4 regions of the Halomonas sp. ANAO-440 genome follow, and region 1 is predicted to be linked to each of the others. Evidence: predicted binding sites of a transcription regulator. Region 1 holds the regulator's gene; each other region holds the start of a gene.
What was found. The regulator sigma-54, encoded in region 1, starts transcription at its own class of promoters, with help from an activator protein. The targets are predictions, from matches to a motif close to TGGCACNNNNNTTGCTNT.
Positions count from the first base shown of each region.

Region 2: the regulator sigma-54 is predicted to act here: its motif matches at 2,513-2,530, upstream of urtA (urea ABC transporter substrate-binding protein).
Region 3: the regulator sigma-54 is predicted to act here: its motif matches at 2,641-2,658, upstream of glnA (glutamate--ammonia ligase).
Region 4: the regulator sigma-54 is predicted to act here: its motif matches at 1,993-2,010, upstream of KZO25_RS19075 (NCS1 family nucleobase:cation symporter-1).

Region 1 covers NZ_JAHXBV010000002.1:186,918-191,092, reverse strand. Annotated here, with positions in the region: gene lptC (LPS export ABC transporter periplasmic protein LptC) at 1-311, shown strand, start outside; gene lptA (lipopolysaccharide transport periplasmic protein LptA) at 308-835, shown strand; gene lptB (LPS export ABC transporter ATP-binding protein) at 843-1,568, shown strand; gene KZO25_RS01870 (RNA polymerase factor sigma-54) at 1,728-3,146, shown strand; gene hpf (ribosome hibernation-promoting factor, HPF/YfiA family) at 3,256-3,564, shown strand; gene ptsN (PTS IIA-like nitrogen regulatory protein PtsN) at 3,570-4,046, shown strand; gene rapZ (RNase adapter RapZ) at 4,086-4,175, shown strand, end outside.
Region 2 covers NZ_JAHXBV010000007.1:24,048-28,222, forward strand. Annotated here, with positions in the region: gene KZO25_RS06960 (tripartite tricarboxylate transporter substrate binding protein) at 1-221, shown strand, start outside; gene KZO25_RS06965 (tripartite tricarboxylate transporter TctB family protein) at 313-795, shown strand; gene KZO25_RS06970 (tripartite tricarboxylate transporter permease) at 815-2,314, shown strand; gene urtA (urea ABC transporter substrate-binding protein) at 2,624-3,994, shown strand.
Region 3 covers NZ_JAHXBV010000028.1:18,805-22,979, reverse strand. Annotated here, with positions in the region: gene glnL (nitrogen regulation protein NR(II)) at 1-104, opposite strand, end outside; gene KZO25_RS16560 (DUF4124 domain-containing protein) at 356-901, opposite strand; gene glnA (glutamate--ammonia ligase) at 1,093-2,499, opposite strand; gene KZO25_RS16550 (hypothetical protein) at 3,076-3,534, shown strand; gene KZO25_RS16545 (tripartite tricarboxylate transporter permease) at 3,536-4,175, shown strand, end outside.
Region 4 covers NZ_JAHXBV010000046.1:5,130-9,304, reverse strand. Annotated here, with positions in the region: gene hydA (dihydropyrimidinase) at 1-564, opposite strand, end outside; gene KZO25_RS19080 (nitrilase-related carbon-nitrogen hydrolase) at 587-1,453, opposite strand; gene KZO25_RS19075 (NCS1 family nucleobase:cation symporter-1) at 2,069-3,580, shown strand; gene KZO25_RS19070 (copper chaperone PCu(A)C) at 3,627-4,118, opposite strand.

The sequences.
Region 1 (4,175 bases):
GCGACGAAGGGCGACTTGGCCCCGGGGGCAATCCACTGACACTGACCGGCAACGCCCGACTGTTCGCCCCCGAGGAACGCTGGCAGCTCGACACAGAAATATTGCACTTCGACGCCAATGTCGGGCACGCCTGGAGCGACACCCCGGCACTGCTCCAGCAGCCCCCCCAACACATGCGCGGCGACCGCTTCGATGCCTGGATCCATGACAACCGGTCACGTTTGACCGACAATGTTCGCGGCCACCACCCCCCGGAGCGCGCCCAGCAGGGCCAGGCCGAAGCCATCGAACCAGAGGATGTCACGCCATGAAGCAATTCAAGTTCCCAACCGCCCGCATGCTAATCGCCCTGGCGCTGGTTGGCATGGCGTGGGGAAGCGGCCCGGTCCTGGCCCAGCAGCGAGACGCCGACCAACCTATCGAAGTCGAGGCCGACCAGCTCGATCTCGACGACACCGCCGGCACCGCCGTCTATACCGGTGACGTGGACATTCGCCAGGGGACCATGCAACTGACCGGCAACCGGGTCGAGATCCGCCGCAACCAGGCTGGCGAACTGACTCGCGCCATCGCCACCGGCGAGCGCGCCTATATCGAGCAGCAGCCCGACCCGGACGAACCCGTGGTGCGTGGCTGGGGGCGAACCATCATCTATCATGTCGCCGAGCGCCGCGTCGAACTGATCGACAGGGCCGAGCTGCATCAGCGGGGCGATACCTTCGATGGCGGCTATCTGGAGTACTTCCTCGATCGCCGCGTGGTTCAGGCTCGTGCCGAGAGCGAAGGTGTCGAAGGGCGCCAGCGGATTCGCATGACCCTGCAACCGGAGCGCTGACGTGGTAATGAAGACCCTGAGAGCCACTCACCTGGCCAAGAGCTACAAGCGTCGCCGTGTGGTACACGACATCAGCCTCTCCATCGAGCAGGGCAGCATCGTCGGCCTTCTCGGCCCCAACGGTGCCGGCAAGACCACTTCGTTCTACATGATCGTTGGCCTGGTCCGCGCCGACGCCGGTGAAGTGCATATCGACGACCTGGACCTGAGCGGGTCGGCCATGCATGAGCGAGCCCGCGCCGGCATTGGCTACCTTCCCCAGGAAGCCTCGATCTTTCGCAAGCTCTCGGTGGCGGATAACATCATGGCCATTCTCGAGACGCGCAAGGACCTGGACCGACGAGGCCGTCATGCGCGCTTGGAAGAGCTGCTGGAAGACTTTCATGTTACCCATATCCGCAACAATCTCGGCATGAGCCTGTCTGGCGGCGAACGGCGACGGGTGGAGATCGCCAGGGCGCTGGCCACCGAGCCGGCCTTCATCCTGCTCGATGAGCCTTTCGCTGGCGTGGATCCTATTTCCGTTGGTGAAATCAAAGGCATCATCCGTCAGCTCAAGGCGCGTGATATCGGCGTCCTGATCACCGACCACAACGTGCGCGAGACATTGGATATCTGCAATACCGCCTACATCGTCGGAGACGGGCAGATCATTGCGGAAGGTGATGCCAATGCCATTCTCGCCAACCGCAGGGTGCGTGAGGTCTATCTCGGCGAGGACTTCCGTCTCTAAACCTGGCGACTCGAATCAACACAACTGCCTGCTGTCAATATAAACATGCATATTCGGCACGGAAATTGCGGATGGCATGCTTATTGCACTCAAACCACTTGCAAGTCGAACCATTGGGGGCTAGGGTGGTTTTTTTCGGCAGATGAGCCCCCTATTCTCATGGCCATGAAAGCATCCTTGCAACTCCGTGTCGGCACTCAGCTGACCATGACGCCCCAACTGCAGCAGGCGATTGCGCTGCTGCAGCTCTCGACGCTCGATCTGCGTCAGGAGATCCAGCAGGCGCTGGAAACCAACCCCATGCTGGAACTCGACGACGGCTTCGGCGAACAGACCGCCGAAGCGGTCCAAGACGACGATTGGGCCAGCGAAATTCCCTCTGAACTTTCCACCGACAGCGACTGGTCTGACACCTACCCCGACCATGGCGCCAGCTCGGGCAGCGGCGAAGGACCTGATTTTGAACGCCAGGCCGCCGGGCAGAGCCTGGCCAGCCACCTGATCTGGCAGCTCGCGATGACCGATCTCAGCGAGCGCCAGCGCCAGATCGCCGAGAGCCTGATCGATGCCGTGGACGGCACCGGCTACCTGGCGCAGCCGCTGGAAGAGATTCGCGACGGGCTTCGCCAGCAGGGCCTCGAGGGCCTGCCAACCCGGGAGGTCGAGCAGGTGCTGCTGCGTCTGCAGCAATTCGAACCTACCGGTGTCTTTGCCCGGGACCTGCGTGAATGCCTGATGCTGCAGCTCGCGGCACTACCCGACGACACCCCGCTGCTCCCCCAGGCCAGGCGCCTCGTCCGCCAGTTCCTCGAAGCCCTGGCCAGCGACGATCGCCGACTGCTCAAGCGCCGCCTGGGGCTGGACGATGAGGCCCTGGAGGAGGTGATCGGTCTGATTCGCTCGCTGGACCCGCGCCCGGGCAGCGAGTTCGCCGAGGTGAGTGGCAATTACATCACCCCCGACCTGCTCGCTCGCCATGACGAGCGCGGCTGGCGTGTCGAGCTCAACGCCGACGCCCTGCCAAGACTGCGCATCCAGCCCGATTACGTGGCCCTGGTAAGGCGCGCCGACAAGAGCCAGGACAACCAGTTTCTCAAGGATCACCTTCAGGAGGCGCGCTGGCTGATGAAGAGCCTGGCCAGCCGGAACGACACCCTGCTGCGGGTCGGCCGCGAGATCATGGCCCGCCAGCTCGACTTTCTCGAGCAGGGGGAGGAGGCCATGCGGCCACTGATACTGGCTGATATTGCCCAGGCCGTGGATATGCATGAGTCGACCATCTCTCGCGTAACGACCCAGAAATTCATCCACACGCCGCGCGGCGTGTTCGAACTCAAGTTCTTCTTCTCCAGCCATGTCGGCGGCGGAGAAGGCGAAGGCGACGCCTATTCCAGCACCGCGATCCGTGCCCGGATCCGCAAGCTGGTACAGGACGAGCCGCCCCGCAAGCCGCTGTCGGACAGTCGCCTGGTCGATCTGCTGGCCGAGGACGGCATCCGCGTTGCGCGGCGAACCGTCGCCAAGTACCGGGAAGCGTTGGGCATACCCTCCTCAAGCGAGCGCAAGCGATTTCGCTGACCCCAGCCCGCTCTCTTGACCCTTCGCAGGAAACCGGAAAGGGAGGGGTTTGCAGGGCCTCAAAAAGGGTTACAATCGAGGCACCACCCGAAGGACGAAGGAGCCTGTCATGCAAGTCAATATTACCGGCCACCATGTGGAACTGACCGATGCCCTGCGTGACTACGTCAGCGAAAAACTGACCCGCGTGCAGCGCCACTACGACAACATCACCAACGTCCAGGTCACGCTTTCGGTAGAGAAGGAGCGTCAACTGGCCGCCTGCACCCTGCATGCTGCCGGCGCCGACCTTCATGCCGAGGCCACCGATCCCGACATGTACGCCGCTATTGACGCACTGACCGACAAGCTCGACCGTCAACTGGTCAAACACAAGGAAAAAGCCCAGGCCCGCGCCCAGGGCGCCGGCATTCGCTGATTGCCATGACACTGGAAACCATTCTGCCGCCGGAGCGCGCCTTGTTCGGCGTCCCCGGTGGCAGCAAGAAACGGGTGCTGGAATTCTTCAGCACCTTCATCGCACAGAACACGCCGAGCCTCGACAGCCAGGAAGTCTTTGCCCGCCTGATCGGCAGAGAACGCCTCGGTAGCACGGGCATCGGCAATGGGGTGGCCATTCCTCACGCCAGGAGCCCCCACTGTCACAGTCCGGTCGCGGCCTTCCTCCAGCTGGCGGAGCCTATCGATTTCGACGCCATCGACGGAGAGCCGGTCGACCTGGTCTTCGTACTGCTGGTCCCGGAAGAGGCGGACGATACACATCTGGCGCTACTCAGCCAGGTGGCCAGCATCATGAACGATGTCGACACTCGAGTGGCACTGCGCAAGAGCAACAGCCAACGTGAGCTCCACGAGCGGCTCATTGAAGCCATTCGACGACAGACGCCGACGCCGCTCTGACCTTCCCGGGCCGCCCGGCCAGCCAACCAGGAGACCCGCATGCAGCTCGTGATCATCAGTGGCCGTTCCGGCTCCGGCAAGTCGATCGCACTGCAGGCGCTCGAAGACCTGGGCTACTACGCCATCGAC
Region 2 (4,175 bases), on a different contig from region 1:
GGCGTGGCGTGATGGGTGCCCCGGACATGCCGGCCGAGGCGGTGGCCTACTACGAGGACCTGTTTGCCCGCATGCAGGAGACCGAAGGCTGGCAGGATGCCCGTGACCAGTTGGGCTGGCTCGACGCCTACCAGTCCAGCGAGGAGTTCGGTGAGTTCCTCGATGCGCAGAAGGAACTCTTCAGCGAAGTCCTGAGCGAACTCGGTCTGCTCGGCGAGTAACCGTTACGAGCCATCGTCGGCGAGGGCCCCGCAACGGGGCTCTCGTCCGTACCTTCAGCACTGCTTGAGCCCCTCAGGCTCGAGGTCCGCCATGACTCGACTCAATTCCAACCAGATCATTGCTCTGGTGCTGGCCGCGCTAGCGGTAGGCTACCTGGCCATGGCCTGGCAGATCCGTCCCTTTCCTCTGCCAAGGCCGATCGACTCCGATCTCTTCCCCAAGGTGCTGGGCTTCACGCTGCTGGGCCTGTCCCTGCTGTTGTTCCTGGAGAAGCCCAAGTCACAGGACGTACCCGAGGAGCTGGACCCCGAAGAGCAGGCCGCCCCGCTGCTGCTGAAGCCATGGTCGCGGGTCATCGTGACCACCCTGGCCATCGTGGCCTACGCGCTGCTGCTGGTGCCGGTAGGCTTCGTGCTGGCCTCCGTATCGCTGGTCTTCGGGCTGGCCTGGTACTACGGCTATCGCCGCCATGGGGTCAACCTTGCCACCTCGCTGGGCGTCGTGCTGACTCTCTACCTGACCATGACTCGGATCATGGGTGTCTATCTGCCCACCGGTTTGCTGCCGCTCTGACCACGGCCCGGAGTCTCCCATGGAATCTCTGAACAACCTGATGTACGGCTTCGGTATCGCGCTGGAGCCGATGAACATCGCCTACGTCTTCGCCGGGGTCTTTGCCGGCACCATCATCGGCATGCTGCCGGGCCTGGGTCCGATCAGTGCCCTGGCGCTGATGATCCCGATCACCTTTGCCATGGAACCCTCGTCCGGCCTGATCCTGATGGCAGGGGTCTACTACGGTGCCATCTTCGGTGGCTCGAGTTCATCGATCCTGCTCAACGCGCCGGGCGTCGCCGGTACCGTGGCGACCTCGTTCGACGGCTATCCAATGGCCAAGCAGGGGCTGGCGGGCAAGGCCCTGGCCATTGCCGCCTATGCGTCCTTCGTCGGCGGCACCATCTCCATCGTCTTCCTGATGCTGGTGGCACCGATGCTGTCGAAGGTCGCGGTCAGCTTCGGGCCGGCCGAGTACTTCTCGCTGATGGTGCTGGGGCTCACCGCGGTGGTGTCGCTCTCCGACAAATCACTGGTCAAGGGACTGATCGCTGCCGTGATAGGGGTGATGATCTCGATCATGGGCATCGACCTTCAGACCGGCACGGAGCGATTCACCTTCGGCACTGCTCATCTCCTCGACGGTATCGACTTCCTGGTGGTGGCGCTGGGTATCTTCGCGCTGGCTGAAGTGTTCTACATGCTGCTGCGCGGTGGTGGGGGCAAGGAGCAGCCGCGCAATGCCATCGGTTCGCTGAAGCTGAGCCGAAGCGAGGTTCGCGAGATCGCGCCGCCCATCGCCCGCAGCTCCGTGCTCGGTTTCTTCACCGGCGTATTGCCTGGGGCCGGTGCCACTATCGGTTCATTCCTCGGCTACAGCATGGAAAAGCGCCTGGCCAAGGATGGGGATACCTTCGGCAAGGGCAATATCAAGGGCGTCGCGGCCCCCGAGGCGGCCAACAATGCCGCCTGTACCGGCTCCTTTGTCCCGCTGCTGACGCTTGGCGTGCCCGGTTCCGGCACCACGGCGGTGCTGCTGGGTGCGCTGCTGGTCATGGGCGTCAGCCCGGGGCCGGCCATGCTGGTCGACCGTCCCGACGTGTTCTGGGGCGTCATCGCCAGTATGTACATCGGCAACATCTTCCTGCTGGTACTCAACCTGCCGCTGATTCCCTATATCGCCAAGATCCTCGAGATGCCGCGTCCGCTGCTGCTCGCCCTGATCCTGATCTTCTGCATGGTGGGGGTCTACGGCATGAGCTTCAGCGTCTTCGATCTGCTCCTGCTGCTGGGATTCGGCCTGGTGGGACTCGGCATGCGCCTGTTCGGCTTCCCGGCGGCGCCGCTGATCCTGGCGCTGATCCTCGGTGCCATCATGGAAGAATCCATGCGCCGGGCGCTGCAGATCTCGGGTGGTGACTGGATGATCTTCATCGACAAGCCGATCTCCATGTGGCTGCTGATCATCGCCGCGCTGTCGCTGCTGCTTCCAGTGGTGAAGCAGGGCCTGGCAAAGGCGCGCCGCGCACGGACATGATCGCGCCAGGGTTTTGATGTTGGGGTGCCGGTGCAGACCGGTGCCCCTTTTTTGTGTGCCCTGCACGCGAACGGTGCGGGAAGTGCGGAGAAAGGGGACTCTGTCTGCACCACGGTAGTGCCGAGGGATATGTGAATGGTCCTGGCTGGTGTTTCCAATGTATTGAAATTTAAAAGATTTACGATTTTTGCGTGAGGGTGGCGCAGGCCTTGCAAAGACTGATGGCTGAGACCCGCACGGACGGTCCTTTGACCCAGTGCGATGCCATCACAATGAAACCTTCCCGCAGGAAGGTGCAAGGAGTGACAAGTGAACGAATCCCGACGCAAGGTCCTGTCCCGTCCCTATCTCCATCCCTATCTTCGTCCTTCACGGCTGGCGGCTGCCGCACTGGTTACCACTGCCAGCCTTGGTTTCAGCGCCCAGGCGCTGGCGGAAGAACCGATCAAGGTGGGCATTCTCCACTCGCTGTCCGGCACCATGGCGATCAGCGAGACGGTGCTCAAGGACACCGTGGAAATGCTGATCGAGCAGCAGAACGAGCAGGGCGGCCTGCTGGGCCGCCAGCTCGAGGCGGTGGTGGTCGACCCGGCCTCCAACTGGCCGCTGTTCGCCGAGCGTGCCCGCGAGTTGCTGGCCCAGCATGAAGTCGATGTGGTCTTCGGCAACTGGACCTCGGTCTCGCGCAAGGCCGTGCTGCCCGTCTTCGAGGAGCTCAACGGCCTGCTGTTCTATCCGGTGCAGTATGAGGGTGAGGAGTCCTCCGAGAACGTCTTCTATACCGGAGCGGCGCCCAACCAGCAGGCCATTCCCGCCGTCGAGTACCTGCTGAACGAGGTGGGCGTAGAGCGCTGGGTGCTGGCCGGCACCGACTATGTCTATCCGCGCACCACCAACCGTATCCTCGAGGCCTTCCTCAAGGAGGAACACGGGGTGGCCGACGACGACATCATGATCAACTACACGCCCTTCGGTCACTCCGACTGGCAGAACATCGTCTCGGATATTCGTCGCTTCGGTAGCGAGGGCAAGAAGACCGCGGTGGTGTCCACCATCAACGGGGATGCCAACGTGCCTTTCTATACGGAACTGGCCAACCAAGGCGTTGACGCTGCGGATATCCCGGTGGTCGCATTCTCGGTGGGCGAGCAGGAGCTGACCGGGATCAACACTGGCCCGTTGGTCGGCCACCTGGCCGCCTGGAACTACTTCATGAGCGTCGACACCGATGAAAACTATGACTTCATCGACGCCTGGATCGATTACACCGGCGACGAGGAGGCGGTGACCAACGATCCCATGGAGGCTCACTACATCGGCTTCAACATGTGGGCCGAGGCGGTGCGCAAGGCCGGTACCACCGACGTCGACGCGATCAAGGAGGCGATCATCGGTGTCACCGTACCCAACCTGACCGGCGGCTATGCGGCGATGATGCCCAACCACCACATCACCAAGCCGGTGCTGATCGGTGAGATCCAGGATAATGGCCAGTTCGACGTGGTCTGGCGGACACCTTCCACCGTGGCCGGCGATGCCTGGTCCGACTACCTGCCGGGCTCCCGTGACCTGATTGCCGACTGGCGTGCACCGATGCGCTGCGGCAACTTCAATGTCGCCACCGGCTCCTGCGGCGGCAGCACTGCGGCCGAAGAAGCCGAGGCTGCCTTGGCCGAATAAATCGAGTGAGTCGATTTCCCCGCCGCCCAGCCGGGCGGCGGGACGCACGCCATCTTGTCTCTATCCAGAGGCCTTCTCGTCTCTATCCAGAGGAAAGCTCCGATGAGGATTTTCCCGTTGCCCTGGCCAGTGGCGGTCAAGGCGAGTGCCGGCAGCGCTGCTGGCCGACCTTCTCGCTGCC
Region 3 (4,175 bases), on a different contig from region 1:
TTCATCCAGCTCAGGCGCAGGCTGCCATCCAGTAGCAGCACCGCAGTGGTGAGGTGTTCCATCAGACGTCGATGCATTGGTCTTCTCTTGGTGTGAACACGCACCCGTTTCGCGCAGCCGGCGAAACCCCTGTGCAAGCCAGGATTCCTGTAACTACCCTAGCCACTCCTAGCTAAAGCAAGAACCGCGCCAATCTTGAAACCCACGGCTTGGCGCCGTTTCAGGGCATCGTGGCGGCCATGACCTGCACTATCATGGTGCAATAAAGAAGTGTCCACCAGCGTGGGGCGGGGAATCGCTCACCCTTGGGGCACGGGTGGGTGAAAGGAGGGCGAACCGGGGAACCGAGCCCGCCTCAACCGGCAGGAGATCGCCGAACATGGAGCGTCACCGGCTGGGTGCGATGGCGAATCTCACCGACCCCATCCAGCAGCTCAGCCTGGATCACGTACTGGCCACGATCGAGATCGGTGAGCATGAAGACAGCGGTGTGCATCGCGGTCTGGCTCACCCTGCCGTTCACCAGCAACCGGGCCTGATGGTCGGGCCGCAGCTCAGGCTCGATGGTAAGCTCCACCTGCACGTTGCCTGCATGGCTGGCGGCCAGCTCAGCGCCATTCGCTGGCGAAGCGATACGAAAGACATCGTAGGGCATGAAGGGCTGGCCCGGGGATGCGCTGGCACGCGGCGCAACGCCCTCCACCCGCGGCGGCTCTGCACTTCCGGGTAGCTCCCGGGAGGGCACCACCGTGAGCGGCGCGAGCTCCACCGGCTCGCCACCTCCGCCCGGACTGTCGGTGAAGATCACGTTGCCCTGGGAGTCGACGGTGCGATAGATAGTTGTCGCCAGGGCAGAGGAGGCGACCAGCAGCCCAATGATTACCAAAAGCGCCTTCTTCATGAGGATCGGTCTCCTTCGTCAGCGCCCCGTATCGGTTGGACGTCACGGTCGGCTGCCTGTCGTATCAAGCCATGGAGTCCAGTGTACGACAAAAAGGGGCTCCGCCTAGATGAACGGAGCCCCTTTGATTGTCAGACACCGAAGCGTCCGAGCGCCCGATCCGCCTTGCCGGACCGGGCGCGCAGCATGCCTCAGCAGCTGTAGTACATGTCGAATTCGACCGGATGCGTACTCATGCGGATACGCTCCACGTCTTCCATCTTGAGCTCGATATAGGCATCGATCATGTCATCCGTGAAGACGCCACCCTCGGTGAGGAAGGCACGATCGGCATCCAGCGCCTCCAGGGCCTGATCCAGGCTACTGGCCACGGTCGGAACCTTCTTGCCCTCTTCCGGCGGCAGGTCGTACAGGTTCTTGTCCATGGCATCGCCGGGGTGGATCTTGTTCTTGATACCGTCGATACCCGCCATCAGCATCGCCGCGAAGCACAGGTAAGGGTTGGCGGTCGGATCCGGGAAACGGCACTCGACGCGCTTGCCCTTGGGGCTGGCGGTGTAAGGAATGCGAATGGAAGCGGAGCGGTTGCGAGCACTGTAGGCCAGCATGACCGGCGCCTCGAAGCCAGGAACCAGACGCTTGTAGGAGTTGGTCGAGGCATTGGTGAAGGCGTTCAGGGCACGGGCGTGCTTGATGATACCGCCGATGTAGTAAAGCGCCATTTCAGACAGTCCGGCGTACTGGTCACCGGCGAACTGGTTGACGCCATCCTTCCAGAAGGACTGATGCACGTGCATGCCTGAACCGTTGTCACCAACCAGCGGCTTGGGCATGAAGGTCGCAGTCTTGCCATAGGCGTGAGCCACGTTATGCACGACGTACTTCATCTCCTGAAGCTCGTCGGCCTTCTTCACCAGGGTGTTGAACTTGACGCCGATCTCGTTCTGGCCGGCGTTGGCCACCTCGTGGTGATGCACTTCGACGGTCTGGCCGATGGCCTCCAGGGTGTTGCACATGGCGCCGCGAATATCGTGGAAGCTGTCCACCGGCGGCACCGGGAAGTAGCCTCCCTTGACCCGCGGACGGTGGGCCAGGTTGCCACCCTCGACCTGACGGTCGGTGGACCAGGCGCCCTCTTCAGAGGAGATCTTGAACATCGCCCCTTCGATATCGGTCTTCCAGTGCACCTCATCGAAGATGAAGAATTCCGGCTCCGGGCCGAAGAAGGCGGTGTCGCCCAGGCCGCTGGACTGCAGGTAGGCTTCCGCCCGCTTGGCGATTGAGCGCGGGTCGCGCTCGTAGCCCTGCATGGTGGCGGGCTCGATGATGTCGCAGCGCAGCACGATGGTGGCGTCTTCGGTGAACGGATCGAGGAAGGCGGTACCGTCTTCCGGGCGCAGGATCATGTCCGACTCGTTGATGCCCTTCCAGCCGGAGATGGAGGAGCCATCGAACATCTGCCCGTTCTCGAAAAATTCGTCGTCCACGTCACGCGCGGGGATGGTGACGTGCTGCTCCTTGCCTTTGGTGTCGGTGAAGCGCAGGTCAACCCACTTCACGTCGTTTTCTTCGATCAGGGCGAGAGTCTTGGCAGACATAATGTCCTCCATTTGAGCGAGTTTGGCTCGATTCGTTGGCTGATGGTCCACTGGCACTGGCATCGACCCAGCGCATGTTGTAGCACGCTGTGAGCTTGGTGCCCACGATCACCATGCGCAGGCATGGGAGCTGGCCAACCTAATGCAGGCAGCGTGCCAACACTGCACCATCACAACCCATAATTTTTTTATCCATATGTTTTAAAATGTTTTTTTGATTCTTGCGAATACCCTTCCTTGCACCAGAAACGCTACCCGAGCCATATGGCAGGAAGGAGAAGGATGTTTTTGCACCACAATTGACCATGATCAGCGCCTTCTGCACCGCATTGATGCACTATTTTCACCCAACCCCTGCTGTATAGTGGCTGTATGGTCAAGAACCATCCGCCCCATTAACGTTTAATTTCCGTCGCAGCCAGTGTTTGAGGGGGTGCCCCGCAGCAGATAGTGTCGTCGGCTAGCCATTTTGTCAGCAAAACAATACGTGGAAGGCAGTGAATTCAAGCAAACTTTCTGTTCAAGACATTTGCTGCCCGCCTCGAACCGTCACCCACACCACAAGACCTACACCACATGACCGATATGCCACGCAAGAATTTCTGGTCTGGAATCGGTGTTGCCGCCATCGCGGTGCTGCTCCTCGCCTGGGTCATTCCCACCTACGGCGGCCGCGGCTTCGCCATCGGCATGCCGCCCAAGGCGCTGGCCACCCTCGGCGCCTGGCTGATGCTCGGCTGCGCCGGCCTGCTGACCCTGGTCAGCGCCATAGCGCTCAAGCGCGCCGGAAAGCCCTTCTTCTCCATTCCGCCGGCCGGCCACCTCTGGCATCAGGTATGGCCGTTCCTGTATGTGCTGGGCTTCATCGTGCTGATCGATCGCTTCCCGTTGACCTGGGTCGCACCGCTGCTGATCGGCGGCCTGCTGCTGCTGCTCGGTGAACGACGCTGGTATGTGGTGGTGCTCACCGCCACGATCCCGGCGGCCGGCCTCTATGGCCTGACCGCCCATCTGATGCGCATTGGAGTGGTGTGACATGATCGGTTTCGACGCCATTCTCGCCTCCTTCGCGGCGGCCCTGCACTACGAATCCATCGCCATCATCCTTGGCGGCGTGCTGCTCGGCTATATTGTCGGTGTCATTCCCGGCCTCAACCGGGCCGTGGCCATCGCCATCGCCATTCCGCTGACCTTCTACATGTCGGCCTATGCCGCCATCGCCTTCCTGATCGGCCTGTCCAAGGGCACCGCCGCCGGCAGTGCCGTCTCGGCCATCCTGCTCAATACGCCCGGCGAGCCCTCATCGGCGGCCACCTGCCTCGATGGTTATCCCATGGCCCGCGACGGCAAGCCGCGCAAGGCACTCAAGGTAGGCCTGCTGGCCTCGGTAATCGGCGATCTGCTGGCCACCCTGCTGTTGATTGCGGTGGCCATTCCGTTCGCGTCGGTGGCGCTGAAGTTCGGCCCCTACGAGCTGGCCGCCATCCTGATCTTTGCGCTGGTCTTCATTGCCGCCATGGCCGGGGGGTCGTTCCTCAAGGGACTGGCGGCCGGCGGCATGGGGATCATTCTCGGCACCGTAGGACTCGACCCGGAAACCGGGGCGGCGCGCTTGACCTTCGGCTACGCCGAGCTGATGGAGGGCGTGCCGATCCTGCCGCTGGTGATCGGGACCC
Region 4 (4,175 bases), on a different contig from region 1:
CTCGCCGTTCTCCGCATGCACCGTGGGCACTGCGCCGAGTTCCAGGCAGCGCGAGAAGCTCTGCACCAGGATGTCATCGGTGGCCATGATGGCTCCCTTGTAGGCCATGAAGTGCTTGAAGCTGTTCACTCCATGCTCACGCACCAGGGCTCCCATCTCCTCCCTGACACTGTCGTCCCACCAGGTGATGGCAACGTGGAAGGCATAATCGCAGGCGGCTTTTTCCGCCCAGCCGCGCCAGATATCAAAGGCCTCCATCAACGACTGCCCGGGGCTCGGAATCACGAAATCGATGATCGAGGTGGTGCCGCCCGCCAGCGCCGCCGCCGTGCCGGTATAGAAATCCTCGCTGGCCACGGTGCCCATGAAGGGCAGCTGCATATGGGTGTGAGGATCGATGCCGCCTGGCATGACGTACATGCCCTCGGCGTCGATGACATCGCCGCCCGGCGGCGCATCGAGACGGTTGCCGATGGCTTGAATCTTGCCGTCTTTACAGAGGATGTCGGCGCGATAGGTGTCGCTGTCGGTGACCACGGTGCCACCGCGAATCAATAGGCTCATGGTGCGTCTCCTGGTGTCGGGATCATTCGCCGTCGGTCAGTCGGGCGTAAGCATCCGGGCGGCGGTCGCGGAAGAACTGCCAGTTGTTGCGCACCTCGCGCACCATATCCAGGTCGATCTCATGGATGAGCAGCTCATCCTCCCTGTCGCTGGCCTGGGCCTCGATCTGGCCGCGGGGGTTGACGATGTAGCTCGAACCGTAGAATTCGCCGATGTTCCATGGCGCTTCGGTACCGACCCGGTTGATGGCGGCGATGAAGCAGCCGTTGGCCGCGGCGGAAGCGGGTTGTTCGAGTTCCCACAGATACTGGGAGAGGCCGGCTACGGTGGCGGAGGGGTTGAAGATCACCTCGGCGCCATTCAAGGCGAGCGCACGCCACCCTTCGGGAAAGTGGCGGTCGTAACAGATGTAGACGCCGATCTTGCCGTAGGCGGTATCGAAGACCGGCCACTCGGACTTGCCGGGCTTGAAGAAGAACTTCTCCCAGAAGCCGGCGACCTGCGGGATATGCGTCTTGTGATACTTGCCGAGATAGCTGCCGTCGGCATCGAACACCGCCGCGGTGTTGTAGTAGACCCCGGTCTCGGTCTCTTCAAAGATCGACACGACCATCACCATGCTGTGCTTGGCGGCCAGCTTCTGCATCAGTTGGCAGGTCGGCCCCTCGGGCACCCGTTCCGCGGCGGCATACCACTTGGGATCCTGGCTGGGACAGAAATAGGGCTGATTGAAGACTTCCTGGAAGCACAGGACCTGCACGCCGGCATCCGCCGCCTGCTGGATCAGCGGCAGGTGTGCCTCGTTCATAGCATCGCGAATCGCCGCGGGTTCCAGGTCGGTACTCGCCTTCAGGCCCATCTGTATCAGGCCGATTTTCATTTTCTGCATGATCGCTTACCCAAGGTTGTGTTTGTTGTCGGGCTCATGCGACTGGACACGACGTCGGCAAGAGCCAAGGTAAAATTCAGAAAACAATAAAGCTGTCACTTCAGTCAGCTTTTTCAAAACTAGTCGGTGATGGCGGCTCCTTCAAGATCTTTTTCTTCGTCCACGAAAGCTTGAAACAACCTATTGTTTTAAAAGGAAAATAAGAAATCTCCTCGTCCTGGAACTCCATTTTGGTGAAATCTTGCTCCGGAAAGGTGCCTTTATGAATTCTTTTTAAATCAATAAAAACAATATCTTAATATATATTCCGCACTAATTTTATTAGCTCGTTAACAAATCTTGAACCATTTTGAAACTTGACTAGCCTGACATGAAGCGTGAAAACGACGTCGTTCTTCCTGGCTTCTCCCGGCCTCATAAAATCCTGTCGATTTCGTCATCTTTTCAGATTATCGAGTGGGTGATGACCTTGAAAAAGTACATCCACAGGGGAGAAAGGTCGCTCTCGGGAGGGCGATTCAAGGGAAAGGGCATAACTTGGGCACGCTTATTGCTTACTGCTCGGTAGGACTATCGGGCAGTTCATGAACCCATCTAGTGACGTGGAGAACAACAATGACCACCAAGTCATCAAGGATGCTGGACAAACAGGGCTTGATCGAACTCGAGGAAGGCGATGATGTTCGTGACAGTCCACGTTTCAATGCGGATATTGCACCCACCAAGGCGCACGAGCGCACCTGGTCGAAATGGAACATTGCCGCCCTGTGGGTGGGTATGTCGATCTGCGTGCCGACCTATACCCTTGGCGGCGTCTTGACCGCCTATTTCGGGCTCAGCGTCGGTGAAGCGCTGCTTGCGATCCTGCTGGCGAATGTCATCGTGTTGATTCCCCTGACCCTCAATGCATTTCCCGGCACCAAGTTCGGCATTCCCTTTCCCGTGGTACTGCGCTCATCGTTCGGGATTCTCGGATCCAACGTACCCTGCCTGATCCGGGCGCTGGTCGGCTGCGGCTGGTTCGGCGTGCAGACGATGTTCGGGGGCCTTGCCATCCACCTGTTGCTGTCGACGATCTTTCCCCCCTGGCAGGCGCTGGGAGGGATCGGCGAAGTCATAGGCTTCTTCATCTTCGGCGCCATGAACCTCTATGTGGTGATCCGCGGCGCCGAATCGATCAAGTGGCTGGAGACACTGGCAGCCCCGCTGCTGCTGGCGGTCGGAATCGGATTGATGTTCTGGGCCTGGCCACACATGTCGATGACCGAGCTCTTGCTGCAGCCGCCATCTCGCCCCGAAGGGGCGCCGGTCTATGGTTATTTCTTCGCCGGCCTGACGGCCATGGTCGGCTTCTGGGCTACCCTGTCGCTCAACATTCCCGATTTCAGTCGCTTCGCCAAGAGCCAGAAGGACCAGATCGTCGGCCAGGTGCTGGGCCTGCCGTTGACCATGTTCTTCTTCGCTGCCCTCGGTGTGGTCATGACAGCAGCCTCGGAATCGCTGGTCGGCCAGACCGTCGCCGACCCGGTCAGCCTGATCGGTATGATCAACAATCCATTCTGGGTCAGCCTCGCCATGGTAATGATCATCATCGCCACCATCTCGACCAATACGGCGGCCAATATCGTCTCGCCAACCAATGATTTCCAGAACGTCGCGCCACGCTACATCGACCACACCCGCGGCGTTCTGATCACCGGGGCATTCGGGGTGGCGCTGATGGGCTACGACTTGATGCAGAAGGCGGGGATCCTCACCTCCGGTGTGTCCCTCGAGAGCATGTACTCCAACTGGCTGCTGGGATACTCCAGCTTGCTGGGGCCAATCGCCGGCGTCATGGCGGTTGACTACTTCCTGATCAAGCGCCAACGACTCGACGTGCCGAGCCTCTATCAGGACGGGAAGGCCTATCCCGCCATCAACATTGCCGGCTTTATCGCCTTCGGCATACCCGTCTCGCTGACCCTGCTATCGCTGACCACCGGCACCATGTTCTGGTTCTACGACTATGGCTGGTTTACCGGTTCGATTCTTGGTGCCGTGATCTACTACGTAGCCAGCATGGCTCTCTCACCGGTCAGCCAGACCGTGCAGGCAACCGCCATCGACGTAGAGCGGCGGCTGTAGCAAGAGCGAGCGGCCTGGCGCCACTTGCCAGGCACTCGCTGGGGCATCAATGGCGGTGCCGATGCAGTAGCTCCCCTGCATCGGCACGGCCATCGCCTGCGCTCTGGACCCGCACATGGATGTCGATCTCCCCACGCTCGGCAAATGTCAGGGTCATGGGGAAGCTGTCCCCCTCGCGCAGCGGCGCGACAAGGTCCAGCAGCATCAGGTGGTATCCGCCGCCCGGGCGCATGGTCAGCAAGGTGCTGGCAGGCACTTCGATCTGCGGTACCGGAAACATCCGCATGGTACTACCGTCCATGGCCATGTCATGAAGCTCGACGGTAGCGCTGACGGGCGTGCTCGCTTCCACCAATACATCTGGGTCCTCGCTGGCGATGGAGATATCCACGTAGACGGCAGCGTGATCAACGCTGGGTGGAGACGGGGTCGCAAAGGGATGGGTTATCAACAGGTCGTTCAGCCGATACTCCTGTGCCATGGCCGGGGCGGACATCGACAGGGCGGTAGCCAGCATCAGCAAAAACAGAGAACGCATAATTGGAAATCCTTGTGCTGCTTGCGAATACACTCAGACACCCATGAGGGTAGCAGT